DNA from 2 places in the Paeniglutamicibacter sp. genome. Region 1 is predicted to be linked to the other one. Evidence: predicted binding sites of a transcription regulator. Region 1 holds the regulator's gene; the other holds the start of a gene.

Region 1 (6,670 bases):
ACAAGGATTTTTTTACAGCAAAGGAGGCGCCCGGTGGCAAGTCAGGACTGGGTCGATAAGGATTTCTACGCCATTCTTGGCGTCTCCAAGGACGCCAGCGACGCGGACATCAAGAAGGCCTATCGGAAGATGGCGCGCAAGTACCACCCGGACACCAACTCCGGCGACGCCGAGTCCGAGCGCAGGTTCAAGGACATCACCGAGGCCCATTCGGTGCTTTCGGACCCCGAGGACCGCCAGCAGTACGATGCCATCCGCGCCATGGGCTCGGGGGCGCGTTTCAGCGCCGGCGGCCACGGCGGAGCACCGGGGAACGGAGGCTTCGAGGATGTCTTCTCCAATCTCTTCAACTCTGGCGGTGGGGGCGGCCGTCGCGGCAGCAGCAGCAGCAGCCAGGTGCCGCCGGATTTTGCCGACCTCTTTGGTGGCGGCGGATTCGGCGGTTTTGGCCAACAGACGCCGCGCAAGGGCGCCGACCGAACCGCCAGCACCACGATCTCCTTTGCCGGTTCCATGAAGGGAACCACCATCGGCCTGCGCGAGGCCAACGGCGAGGTCATCGACGTGCGGATTCCAGCCGGGATCAAGGACGGGCAATCGGTCCGGGTCCGCGGCAAGGGTTCGGCCGGTGCCGCCGGCTCCGGGGACCTGATCGTCAAGGTCACCGTCAAGCCGCACCCGGTTTTCATCCGCGAGGACAACAACATCCGGATCCATGTGCCGGTGACCTTCGACGAGGCGGCCCTCGGCGGGCAGATCGAGGTTCCCACGTTGACCGGTGAGACCGTCAAGATGAAGGTCCCGGCCGGCTCAGCAACGGGCCGCACCCTGCGACTGAAGGAACGCGGCGTGCATACCTCAAAGGCCACGGGCGACCTGCTGGTCACCCTGGACGTGGTGGTTCCGCAGAACCTCTCCAAGGAAGCCAAGGCGGCAGTCGAGGCCTTCGCCGAGGCAACCAAGGCAGACAACCCGCGCGAGGCACTGCTCTCGCGCGCAACACTCTAAATACCGTGACGCCCCGTGCCGCCCACCAGCGACGCGGGGCGCTTCGACTTACCAAGAAATTGGTTACGGTGGATGAAAAGGATTGAAAGGCAGGGATCATGGGCAGCGACCGGCTAAGGCCGATCTTCGTCATTTCAGTGGCAGCCGATCTGGCCGACATGCACCCCCAGACGCTGCGCCAATACGACCGCCTGGGACTGGTTTCGCCTTCGCGCCAAGGCGGAAAGCAACGCAGGTACTCCGAACACGATGTGGAATTGCTGCGGGAAATCCAGCGGCTTTCCAAGGACGGGGTGTCCCTGGAGGGCATCAAGCGCATCATGGCACTGGAGAACCAGGTCGCCGCACTGCGTTTCCGGGTCGGCGAACTGAGCAACGAGGTCTTCGCCCTGCGCAGCGCCCATCAGGCCGCCGGACTCGGACGGGTCTTTGCCGCCGGCAGCACCGGCGACGTGGTGTCGCTGGCCCGGGGCCAACGACCACGCGGCCGCAGCCAGGCCATGGTGGTGTGGAAGCCGCGGGGCAAGTAGCCGCCGTGAACGGGCCGCAAGGATGCGTCCATGACCGTCGGTGAGGGCTATGCCCGGCTCTCCGCCGAGGCATACGACAGGTTCGAGGCCCTGTGCGCGATTCGCGGCAGGCTGGGCAAGGCCCATCGCCAGGGCCTGGACGGCACCGCGCATGCGCTGCGCCCCGGCTCCATGGATCCTGCCATTCCCGCCCGCCATTTGCTGTACCTTGACCTTTCCGTCCGGGAACCGCTGGCGGCCGTCGCAGTCGGCGACCTGGACACCGCCACCCACGTCACCTTCCAGCTCTCGGGGACCGGGATCCGGGCCCGCAACGCCTTGTGGGGCAGCGTGCGTGAGGCCGGGCAGCTGTACCTGGAACAACAAAGGGTCGGCGTGTCCGCGCCTGCGGTGGTGGCTTGGCTGGGGTATCGAACCCCGAACCTTGCCGGCGCCCTGCTCAACAGTGCCGCGCGGCGCGGCATGCACCGGTTGGAGGACGACTTGGCAACGTTCGCCCGCCTGCGGCCGGACAAACCGCACCTGGCCGTGGAGGCACACTCCTATGCGGCGAGCCTTGCAGCACAGGTGCTTGACGCTGAATCAGGGTTTCGGCTGCGGGCGCAGGCGCTGGCCATGATCGGTTCGGCCGGGATTCCGCGGCACTTCTCCCGGGAGCCGGGCAGGCTCAACGTGCCACCGCAGAACATCTACGAGGCCATCGCCGAGGGGGATTGCCTGGCGTGGCTCGGACGAACGCTCTCGGGCCGCAAACTGCTCTCCGGCCACGATTTCAATGTCGGCGCAAAGCCGGAGCTGGGACTGCATGCGGCCACGGGCCACAACACCTCCCAATTCCGGGACGACAATCCGTCCTCGGCGAGGGGCTATCGAGACCCCGGGACGCTTTCGCTGCGCAACCTTGCGCTGATCACCACCGGACAACTGCCCCTGCCTTAAGCACGGAGGGCGGCGCCGGGCCCAAGCCCGAAACCGCCCCGCCAGCCGTTGACTCTTCTACTGGGCCTTGCGGTAGGCCAAGTCAAAGATCAGGCGACCTGCCTTCAGCGCCTTGCCCTCGAAGCTGGTCAGGGTGCGGCCCTCGAAGCGCGGGGCCCAGCCGCCACGTTCGTCGATGAAGTCCGGGTCCTTGTCCTCGTTTTCCAGGCCAAGGCGGCGGACCTTGGTGAGGTTGCTGTTCTCGCCGGACAGCTCGCCCGGGTGCAGGTTGGTGAATGCCGGTGCCGCGTCGAAGACCTCGCGCATTTGCTCGGCGTAGTTGGACCAGTCGGTGGCCAGCCGGATGGTTCCACCGGGCTCCAGAACGCGTTCAAGCTTGGGCAGGAAGGTGTCCTTGATGAGCCGGCGCTTGTGGTGGCGGATCTTGTGCCACGGGTCGGAGAAAAAGATCCAGATCTCGGAGGCGGAGCCTGCCGGGAGCATGGAGTCGAGGGCTTCGGGGGCATTGGCCTGTACCGCCCGCACGTTCGTCAGTTCGTTGTTTTCCACGCGCACCATCAGGGCTGCCAGCCCCGGTCGGTAGACCTCCACCGCGAGGAAATCCGTCTCGCGGTTCTGGCTTGCGGCAAAGGCCATGGCCTCGCCCAGCCCCGATCCGATCTCAACAATCAGTGGTGCCTTGCGGCCGTAGAGCGCCTCAGGGTCGAAGTCGTAGCCTTCACCCACCGAGGTGTCGGTACGGTCCCGCGGAGGATCGATGATGTACTTGCTGGCCGTGCGTTCCCAGGCATCGGCGCGACGACCGTGCAAGCGGCTGCCGCGGCGGACAAACGACACGGGTTCGGATTGGTAAAAGCTGAGGTCGTCGACGGCGCGGCCGCTGATCGGCATCTTGCGCTCTGGGGGAAGGCTCATGGAGTTAAGGTTAGCGAACTTCAGCGTCCTGCTTTCCCGGTCTTCCTGTTGTCCGGCTTCGCCGGCTGCGGCCCGCGGGCATAGGATTCCCCTGCCTCGAGCCCCGCGGAACCCATGAGTTCGGTGACGGTGACAAAGGTGTAGCCCTTGGCCTGCAGGCCGGAGAGAATCCTCGGGACGGCGGCGACGGTGCTCGAGTGGATGTCGTGCAACAGGACGATCGACCCCGGTCTGGTCTGTTTAATCGCGGAGTCAACCACCTTCTCGGCGTTGCGGTGCTTCCAGTCCAAGGTGTCGACGTCCCACAGGATGACCGGGGTGCTTGAGAGCCTGTCGCTGATGGAATTGTGCGCACCAAAGGGAGGACGCAACAATCCCGCCGGTTGGTTGACAGCCTGGGAGATCACGTCATTGGTGCGGTCAATCTCACTTCTGATTTCGGCCGAGGACAACGACGTAAACGAGCGGTGGTTCCAGGTGTGGTTCCCGATCTCGTGCCCCTCGGAGACCATGCGCTGCAGTATTTCCGGGCGGAGCTTGGCGTTTGGGCCGGTGACAAAGAACGTGGAGGGCGCTTTCCCGTCCCGCAGGGAGTCAAGTAGTTTCCCGGTCTTGGGGCCCGGTCCGTCGTCAAAGGTCAGGGCAACACATTTTTCCGTCTTGCAGTCGATGCTGCGCGGTGAAGGCGGATTGCCCGGCTCTTGGGCCAGGGGCAGGCCCGTGCCCGGGGCGAGGGAGTCCTGCAAGAGGCCCAGTTGGATCCGCGGACTTGGGGACGTCGATGCGGTGCGGGCCAATGTACCGAAGTCCGAGAGCAGCGCGGAGACCTGTTCGGCCGAAACCGTCACGATGAGGGGCCCGACGGATCCTGTGCCAAGGCTGTTGTCATCGAATTCAACCAACGCATTGCCGAGCCGGTCAAAGTTCACCGAATCCAGCCATGAGTCTTCCAAGTCCATGAGGCTTCCGTTGAAGACCCTCGGGTCGATGGTTGCGGCCTGGACGACGAACTCCTTGAAGTCCGCCCAGTCGTCGTCGCTGCCAAACAAATCCCTGGTTCCCATGGCCCGCGGACTGCCTTGTTCAGACCACTGGGTCAGGTATCTTGTCGCGCCGCCGGCGCCGGAAGACTCGTAGGTGTTCACCCTGATGCCCAACACCTGGGTGGAAACAGCGGTGAGATCGCTGCGCACATTCAGTTCCGCCGCGGGGAAGGTTCCCGTGGATACGTCAGGCACGTTCGTGGCCTTGAACGCATCGACTACTTCCTTCACCAGCTCTCGCTGTGCCCGGGTTGCCTCCGGGACGGAGGGGACCTCGAAATGCCTGGTGAAGATGCGTCGGTGTTCGTCGGATTGGGCCACGGCCTCCACATCCGGAACAAGCAGCAGCGGCAACGAGTCGGTGTTCTGGCGGTCCGTGGCGGAGGGAACAGCGTCGGTGTCGTGGGAGAAGGCCAATGGGGACTTGGGCGATCCGGGTGTCGGTGCGCAACCTGTCAGGAAAACGGTGCAGAGGATTCCGGAGATGAGCAGTGAAGATTTTCGACCAAACGCAGACGGCATCCAACAATCTTGCCCGTTTGGGGCGCGCCAATCGAATCCTCGGGGACTTCTGGCCGAATCGTTAGAAAGCGTTACCAAGTATCTGGGGGATCATTCAGGGTGATACCCCATGGCGCGGTATTGGTTCGTAGGAGAAACTTGAGTCATGCGAAACACTCTCTCCGTGGTCCTGAACGTCATCTGGCTAGTATTCGGCGGGATCTGGCTGGCTGCAGGTTACGTCTTGGCCGGCATCATTTGCTGCCTGCTCATTGTCACGATCCCCTTTGGCATTGCTTCCTTCCGCATCGCCCTCTACGCGCTGTGGCCCTTCGGCCGCACCGTGGTGGACCGCGGTCGAGTAGGTGCTTTTTCAACCATTGGAAATGTCATCTGGGTCCTGGTGGCCGGCATCTGGATCGCCATTGGCCATGTCCTGACCGCGATCCCGATGTTCGTGAGCATCGTCGGCATTCCGCTGGGCATCGCGAACCTGAAAATGATCCCGATATCCCTTATGCCGCTGGGCAAGGAAATCGTTCCGAGCACCCACTACATCCCGATGTCCCGGTAGGCCTTCCGCCGCCCTGATCGCACACCTACGCGGCCGGCCGTTCCGAGGTCCACGGCCTTGGTGCGGCCGGCTAGGGGGGCGACCCCGAGCGCAGGCCGACGAACTTTCGCCACTGATTTCGCTGTTGCCCCTTGTATCTTGGCCGGGCGATTTCTAGTCTTGGGTGTCGGAAGCAGTGCCAAGCACCGAGGGGACGAGTCCAACTCATGAAAGACCTGATCAACTGCCTGTGGTTTGACGGACAGGGGCTGGAAGCTGCCCGGTACTACACCGAGATCTTTCCGAATTCCCGGATCGTCTCGCACCTCGACCTGGACACGCACGGGAATCCGGCGAGCGAGCCAATGACTGTGGAGTTCCATCTCAATGGACGCCCCTTCGTTGCCCTGAACGGCGGACCGCTCTTCAAATTCAACGAGGCCATTTCCTTCCAGATCATGTGCGATGACCAGGCCGAGGTCGACCACTACTGGGACAAGCTGACCGCCGGCGGCGAGGAAAGCCAATGCGGTTGGCTCAAGGATCGCTTCGGGGTGTCCTGGCAGGTTGTCCCGGTTCGCATGGTTGAGCTGCTCAGCGATCCGGACCCGGAGGTCGCGCGCCGGGTGACCGAGGCATTCATGCCCATGAGGAAACTGGATATCGCAGTCCTTGAGGCAGCGGCCCGGGGATAGCTGCCTGGGCATCGTGCAAGTGGCGTGCACGGCCGTGGGGTGTCAACCCAATTGCGCAGGGATGCGTGGCTTTGGTCGTGGGCGTTGTTGCCCTTCTCCCGTGACATTGTCGGCGTCCGGCCATAGCGGAGGCGCAGTTGCCTAACGCGTGCCGACGGCCATCCCGATGCCCGACGGCATCTTCGGAACTCCCCTAGGCGTCGCCCATCCGGCCGACCCCGGGGGTTCGTTGCTGCCGCTTTTGTGGCGAGCGTGCCGAGCCGGGCGCGGCCTTCCGGGGATCAACTCGGACCTTGACAAAAAGTGGTGGGGAACTGGAGACGGGTGGCCGTTACGTTGGTAGTGTAAGCACCAGTCGGGGGGGACTAATCCACCTGCACCGCAACCAAAAGGGGGAATAATGACCCAGCTCGATCCAGCCTACGCGGGGACGTGGCGATTCGATCCAGGGCACACTCGCATCGGCTTCAACGCCCGCCACGCAAT
Region 2 (7,723 bases), on a different contig from region 1:
GTTGTCCTTGATGAGCTTGTCCACCGAGTAGGCGGACTGCTCGGCGGCGTTGCGGGTCTCGGCAGCCTCGCGGCGGGCCTTGTCCTCGGAGGCGTGCTCCTCGGCTTCGCGGACCATGCGCTCGATGTCATCCTTGGACAGCGCGGTGCCGCCGGTGATGGTCATCGACTGCTCGACTCCGGTGCCCTTGTCCTTGGCGGACACATGGACGATGCCGTTGGCGTCGATGTCGAAGGTGACCTCGACCTGCGGGATTCCACGCGGGGCCGGCGCAATGCCGGTCAGCTCGAAGGTGCCCAGTGCCTTGTTGTCGCGGGTGAACTCGCGCTCGCCCTGGAAGACCTGGATGGAAACCGAGGGCTGGTTGTCCTCGGCGGTGGTGAAGGTCTCCGAACGCTTGGTCGGGATCGCGGTGTTGCGCTCGATCAGCTTGGTCATCACACCACCCTTGGTTTCGATGCCCAGTGCCAGCGGGGTGACGTCGATGAGCAGAACGTCCTTGCGCTCGCCCTTCAGCACGCCGGCCTGCAGTGCTGCACCAACGGCAACAACCTCATCCGGGTTCACACCCTTGTTGGCTTCCTTGCCGGCCAATTCCTTGACCAGTTCGGCAACTGCCGGCATGCGGGTCGAGCCGCCAACGAGGATCACGTGGGCGATCTCGGAGACCTTCACGCCGGCTTCGGCGATAACGTCCTTGAACGGCTTGCGGGTGCGCTCGAGCAGGTCGTTGGTCAGTTCCTGGAACTTGGCACGGGAAAGGTGCTCGTCCAGGTGAACCGGGCCATCGGCGGTGACCGAGAGGTACTGCAGGGAGATGTTGGTGGAGGTGGCCGAGGAGAGTTCCTTCTTGGCCTGCTCCGCTGCTTCCTTCAGGCGCTGCAGGGCAATCTTGTCCTTGGACAGGTCTGCGCCCTTCTGCTTGGCCTGGGCCAGCAGCCAGTCAACAACGCGCTGGTCCCAGTCGTCGCCGCCGAGGCGGTTGTCGCCCGAGGTCGCGCGGACCTGGATGGTGGAGAAATCGTCTTCGTCCTTGCCAACTTCGAGCAAGGAAACGTCGAAGGTTCCGCCGCCGAGGTCGAAGACCAGGATGAGCTCGTCTTCCTTGCCCTTATCCAGGCCGTAGGCCAGTGCGGCCGCGGTCGGCTCGTTGACAATGCGCAGGACGTTGAGGCCGGCGATCTCGCCGGCTTCCTTCGTGGCCTGGCGCTCGGCGTCGTTGAAGTAGGCCGGCACGGTGATGACGGCGTCGGTGACCTTTTCGCCCAGGTAGGACTCGGCGTCGGTCTTGAGCTTCATCAGCGTACGTGCGGAGATTTCCTGCGCGGTGTACTTCTTGTCGTCGATGGCAACCGACCAGTCGGTGCCCATGTGGCGCTTGACCGAGGCAATGGTGCGATCGATGTTGTTCACGGCCTGGCGCTTGGCGATGTCGCCAACCAGGACCTCGCCGCTCTTGGCGAAGGCAACGACCGACGGGGTGGTGCGGTTGCCTTCGGCGTTGGCGATGACGGTGGGCTCGCCACCTTCGAGGACGGATACAACGGAGTTGGTGGTTCCGAGGTCAATACCTACGGCACGAGACATGGGGGTGCTCCTTCATTACCTTGGGAAAATAATCCAACGTTCAAGGCGATTTCAACCGCTTGAGCGTTCTGCACTCAAGTTTACTCGGTGGCAAAACGATGTCAATTCAAAGTTGAGTGGGTAAGGCTCAACTTTGAGATTTTGAGACTCTTTCATGTTCAACGAAAAGAAAAGTTCCGCGGAATTCCGGGGAACTTGGAGTTGGCTGTGAGTGCTGTTCGCCGGGAGAGATCAGCTCCAAAGTCTCCCATTTCCACGCGAAAATGCCGCGGCCCCGAATTCGAGCGCGGATTCGGGGCCTGCAGGGTCTTGGACCCTCGCCTCCCTCGAGCGCGGATTCGTTAGCTCCCCAGAACCAGGTCCATGCCGAGGAATGCGAGCAGGCCGAATGCGGTGCCCCACAGGATGATGGAAATGATTTGCCAGAAAACGACCTTCTCCTTGGCGGCACCGAAGGAGACCAGCGCAGCCGAGGTAATTTGGCTCGGAAGGATTGTCTGCCCCAACAGGCTGACGCCCGCGATGCCGTACTTATCGAAGGCCGAGCGCAGTTTGACGAACTTTAGTGACGGAGCAGTCTTCTCCTTGGCAACCTTCCCGCGCACGAAATGCGCGCCATTGACCAGCAGCAGCATGGAAGCTACGTTGCCCACGATTGCGGCGAAAATCGCAATCACCGGATTGATGCCGATGACAACGCCGAGTGCCGAGCCAAAGTAGGACTCGATGAATGGAACGGCCGCCACCAGCATCACGGCGAGCCACTGCAATGCGGGAGGGAAATTGGACGTGAACTGCTGCAGTGATTCAATCAAGACTGTCTCCGATGTCGTAAGGGTCGCTGCCACGTGCGCAGGTGCCAATCGGATCGAATGATTCGCTTCGACCTGCGCCGGCCGCACGCTGTTTCCTCAAGATTATTGGTTCAATCCAGCGCGCCGGGCGACTAAAAGGATGATTTCTCGGTATCCGGATCCCGACGAAGGGTGAAGTCGAAAAATCCTCCCGCGGCCCCTTAAACGCAGGCTGGGCCCGGGTTCACAACTTTCGTTGTAATCCCGGACCCAGCCAATGGCTCAAGCCCAACCACCCATGGTGGTCGGAATGGCCTTAGTAGTTGTTGCGGCCGTTCGAGGCCGGCGACGTTGCGCGGCGCGGACCGCGTCCACGGCCTGCCCCGGTTGCTGCTTCGACCTTGGATGCACCCAGCGCGTCGGCGATGGTGTTTCCGCCGCGGGGGCGGGAACCTGCGCTGGAACCCTGGCGCTGGCCCGAGTTGTTGCGTGCCGCTGCCGAGCCGCGGTTGGGGACGGCACTGCGACGGGCTACGTCGCGGTCGTCCTGGCGCACGTCGGCACGGCGGTCGGCGCGGTTGTCGGTGCGACGTTCGCCACCGCGAGGAGCCGAGGCTCCGGCACCGCGGTTGTCATTGCGGCGTTCTCCACCGCGGCCGCCCGGAGCAGCGTAGCCACGGCCCTCGCCGCGGTTCTCGCTGCGGCCTTCGCCGCGGTTCTCGGTACGGCGTTCGCCACTGCGTCCGGCCGGGGCGTTGCCGCCACGGTTCTCGGTGCGGCGCTCTCCGCCACGGTTTTCATCGCGGTTGCGCGGGGCCTCGCCGGTGGCGCTCTTGGCGGTGCCGCGGCCGCCGCGGCGACGGCCACGGCCACCTGCTGCGTCGGAGTCGGTCAAGGTTTCCTTGCGAACGGTGGCCGTGCTGCGCAGCTGCGGGGCAACATAGGCAACGGGAGCCGCGAGTTCGCCCACGACGTCCATGACGACCTGTGCGTTCGGGGTGACCTTGACAATCGGCACCTTCAGGCCAGCGGCCTTGATCAGGGACTTCACGTCGCTCTGCTGGTCCGGGGTGGCGATGGTGACAACAATGCCATCCGAACCGGCGCGGGCGGTACGGCCCGAGCGGTGCAAGTAGGCCTTGTGCTCTGCCGGCGGGTCAATGTGAACCACGAGCTCGACGCCATCGACGTGCACGCCGCGGGCGGCAACGTCGGTGGCAACCAACACGCGGGCATCGCCGGCCGAGAAGGCGGCGAGGTTGCGGTCGCGGGCGTTCTGGCTCAGGTTGCCGTGCAGGTCAACGGTCGGGATGCCGCACTTGGTCAGCCAGACGGCCATCTTCTTGGCGTGGTGCTTGGTGCGCATGAACATGATGCGGCGACCGGAACCCGAGGCCAGGGTGCGGACCAGTTCCTTCTTGTCGTCGTTGGACACCAGGAACACGTGGTGCTCCATGGTGTTCACGGCGGCGGTCGGTGCATCGACCGAGTGAACGGTCGGGTTGGACAGGTAGCGCTGGACAAGCTTGTCCACGCCGTTGTCCAGGGTGGCGGAGAAGAGCATGTGCTGGATGCCGCGGGGGGCCTGGTCCAGGATGCGCTTGACGACCGGCAGGAAGCCGAGGTCGGCCATGTGGTCGGCCTCGTCCAGCACGGAGATTTCCACGCGGGAGAGGTCGGCGACGCGCTGCTTGAGGAGGTCCTCAAGGCGGCCGGGGCAGGCGATGAGGATGTCAACGCCGGCGTTCAGGTCTTTTTCCTGGCGCAGCTGCGAGACGCCGCCGAAGACAACACCAACGCGGAGGTCCACGGCCTTGGCCAGCGGCTCAACGACCTTGGCGATCTGGGTGGCCAGTTCGCGGGTGGGTGCCATGATCAGGGCGCGCGGGAAGCGTGCCTTGCGGGGCTTGGGGTTGGCTGCCAGGCGGGCAACCACGGGAAGGGAGAAGGCAAGGGTCTTGCCCGAGCCGGTCTGGCCGCGGCCAAGCACGTCGCCACCGTTGAGGGTGGTGGGAAGGGTGGCTTCCTGGATGGGGAATGCCGATTCGATTCCTTGCGACGCCAGGACGTCTGCGAAGGTTGCGGGCACGCCAAGGGAAGTAAATGAAGGACTCACGTGGTACTTTCTCTCAAAGCTTCGCACGACGGTTTCGGCGCGCGTGGTCGCCGAAGAAAGAGAGAGCCAAGATGGCGCTAAGCGCACATCGACCGGCCGCGAGCGCCTCTCGCAAAGGAGACGGAGCATGCGGCGGATCGGGAAATCTAATCTGTCGACGCATAGACCCTCGGGTTGCAAGCAGAGTACTCGCACCTTACCGATCTACAAGTATCCAGCTTAGCAGTACCGGGCCCGCCGCAGAACGAGAGATCCGTTACCTTGTGCGCCCCAGCTTGCCCGGCCACCAGATCTTCGGGCCGATGTCTCGGACCAGGGCCGGGACCAGCAACGATCTCACGACCAAGGTGTCCAGCAGCACGCCGAAGGCCACGATGAACCCCAGCTGTACCAGGAACATGATGGGAATGATGCCCAGGGCCGCGAAGGTGGCTGCCAGCACCACGCCCGCGGACGTGATCACCCCTCCGGTGACGGCCAGCCCGCGCAGGACCCCGGAACGCGTCCCGTGGACCAGGGACTCCTCCCTGACCCGGGTCATCAGGAAGATGTTGTAGTCCACCCCGAGTGCCACCAGGAACACGAAGCCAAAGAGCGGAACCGAGGGGTCGGCCCCGACGAAGTTGAAGATGCCGTTGAAGACCCAGGCCGAGACGCCCATGGCCGTTCCGTAGGACAGCAGGGTCGTGGCCACCAGCAGCACCGGGGCCACGATCGAGCGCAGCAGCAACATGAGGATGACAAGGATGGCGCCGAGGATCAACGGGATGATCTTGGCCAGGTCCGCCTGCGCCGTGGTCGCGGTGTCGCTCAGGGTCGCGGTGGTGCCGCCCACCAATGAGCCTGCATCTTGTTGGTGGAGCACCTGTCGCAGGTCGAGTAGCGTGGCTTTGGCCGCGTCCGAATCCGCTGCATCGTCCAAGGTGATCGACATGAGGTTGCGGCCCTCGACAGCCTGGGGATCCCGGCCGGCGCCGGCCAACGCGGGCCCGCCGTCCGCTGCCTGGAGGTAGGCCGACGCCACCCCGTCGGCGTCCCCGGCCAAACCCAGGAGTTCGCTCGCCTTGGTTTCATCGACGATGGCAAACAGCGGGCTTCCGGTACCGCCCGGAAAATGCTGGCCCAGCACAATCTGCCCGTCGCGGGAATCGGTTTGGCCCAGGACCAGTTCGCTCTGCGGCACGCCGGCGGCCTTGAGCTGGGTCATGCCCAATGCCCCGGCGGCCAGCACCAGCGCGGTAAGTACCCAGATGGGCCGGGGGTGGCGGCCGACGAAGCCCGCGACCCGTCCCCACAGTCCTGCGGGCAGTTCCTCGCGGCCAAGCGGAATGGCCGGCTTTGGCATGAAGGGCCAGTAGGCCTTCCTGCCCAGCAGTGCCAGGGCGGCGGGCAGGAACGTCAGTGCGGCGATGATGGAGAAGACAATGCCGCTGGCACCGATGGGGCCCAGCGCCTTGTTGGAGTTCAGGTCCGAGAAGAGCAGGCACAGCAGGCCGACGGTCACGGTGCCGCCGGAGGCCAGGATCGGTTCCACGGATCGCTTCCACGCGGTCATGGCGGCCTCCCAGCGGTCCTGCCCGCGGGACAGCGCTTCCTTGTGCCGGGCCACCAGCAGGAGTGAATAGTCGGTCGCCGCACCGATGACCAGGATCGAAAGGATGCCCTGGCTTTGCCCGTCCAGTCGGATCCAGCCTTCCTTGGCCATGATGTACACCGCCAGGATGGCCGCGCAGAGCGCGGCAACGGCCGTGAACAGCACAGTGACCGGCAACAGGACGGATCGATAGACCAGCAGCAGGATCAGGAAGACCGCACCAAGTGCCACGCCCAGCAGCACGCCGTCGATGCCGCCGAAGGCCTCGACCAGGTCCGCGCTGAAGCCGGCCGGGCCGGTGACGTAGGCGCGGGTCCCCTCGGGGATCCTCTCGCCGAGCTCTGCACGCAGGGCCTCGACGACATCCTCGACCTCTGCATTGCCGTCAAGGGGAACCAGCAGCTGGGCGGCAAGCCCGTCCTCGGAGGCAAACGGGCCGACGATGTCGCCGTCAAGCCCCTTGAGGTCTTTGAGCGAGGTCGCCAGCTCCTTGATCCCTTCCTGGTCGATCGCCGATTCGCCGGCGATCACCACCACGGCGGGGATGGCGTCGGAGGTGCGGAACTTGGCCTGCCACTCCAGGGCCCGGGTCGCCTCGGCCGTGGCCGGCAGGAATGCCGCCTGGTCGTTGGTTTGCACCTCGCCGAGCTTGCCGAAGGTCGGTCCGCCCACTCCCGCAACGCCCAGCCAGATTGCAACCAGCACGACGGCAAGCGCCGCGCGTAGCACCGCCTTGCCCGTCCCCGGCCTGGGCCGGTTTCCGCGCCGACGGACGCCTGCACCTGTCTCCACGACTTGATTGCCCACGATCCCACTCCTCGTTGAAAGGACGAATTTCCGTTCATCAAACATTACGTCTCCATGAAATAGTATTTCCATCATGGAACTATTTCAAGTCGCGGCATAGAATGGTCACCATGGATCCCGCCGCTGCCTTCGAACTCGTCTTGCTTCTTCAGCAGTTCGGGCAGGCATCGGACAGGTACGTCGAGTCCACCGGGACCCGGCACAAGACCCACCGCACGGACATGAACGCGCTGGCCGTCATCATGCGCTTCGAGCGTGCGGGAACCCCGCCAACGCCGGGCGACCTTTCGCGGACCCTGCAGCTCAGTTCGCCGGCCACCAGCGCCTTGCTGGACAGGCTCGAACGGATTGGCCACATCGAACGGCTTCGCATCGACAAGGACCGGCGCGTGGTCCGCATCAAGATGACCCCGAAGGCGCAGGCCGACGGGCGCGCCATGTTCGCCCCCCTGGCGGCGAGCATGATGGAGGTCATTGCCACCTACTCCGATCAGGAAGTGAAGCTGATTTCACGTTTCATGGCCGACGCAACCGCCGGCGTGGACAAGGCCCGACACGACGCGGACAACGCCTAGCCGCAGCGGAGTGCCTTACCGAATCCCGGCGAGCGCGGCACGGGTTTCGGGCAGGACTCCTCCCAGGCTTCCCCGGCCGCCTCTGGCCCGCCGCGGCGATTCGCACTAGGCTCGGGGCAACCGTCGGCCGAACGCTGGTGCGTTCATGATTGTTGAGGACAAACCCCACCATGACCGAACACCCCACCGCGGGCATGCCCGGCCACCTCGCCTCGGGATACGATGCGACGCGCACCCTGGAGTTCCCGCC

The links. The regulator HspR, encoded in region 1, represses chaperone genes until heat shock. The targets are predictions, from matches to a motif close to AAGTTGAGTCNNNNNGACTCAACTT.
Region 2: the regulator HspR is predicted to act here: its motif matches at 1,697-1,721, upstream of dnaK (molecular chaperone DnaK).

Annotation. Positions count from the first base shown of each region.
Region 1 covers NZ_JBKKAP010000160.1:158-6,827, forward strand. Annotated here, with positions in the region: gene ACLQ7E_RS19105 (DnaJ C-terminal domain-containing protein) at 34-1,008, shown strand; gene ACLQ7E_RS19110 (heat shock protein transcriptional repressor HspR) at 1,107-1,538, shown strand; gene ACLQ7E_RS19115 (alpha/beta hydrolase) at 1,569-2,477, shown strand; gene trmB (tRNA (guanosine(46)-N7)-methyltransferase TrmB) at 2,535-3,392, opposite strand; gene ACLQ7E_RS19125 (polysaccharide deacetylase family protein) at 3,413-4,957, opposite strand; gene ACLQ7E_RS19130 (YccF domain-containing protein) at 5,103-5,510, shown strand; gene ACLQ7E_RS19135 (VOC family protein) at 5,717-6,184, shown strand; gene ACLQ7E_RS19140 (YceI family protein) at 6,585-6,670, shown strand, end outside.
Region 2 covers NZ_JBKKAP010000166.1:924-8,646, forward strand. Annotated here, with positions in the region: gene dnaK (molecular chaperone DnaK) at 1-1,587, opposite strand, end outside; gene ACLQ7E_RS19610 (hypothetical protein) at 1,929-2,489, opposite strand; gene ACLQ7E_RS19615 (DEAD/DEAH box helicase) at 2,698-4,497, opposite strand; gene ACLQ7E_RS19620 (MMPL family transporter) at 4,754-6,820, opposite strand; gene ACLQ7E_RS19625 (MarR family winged helix-turn-helix transcriptional regulator) at 7,009-7,473, shown strand.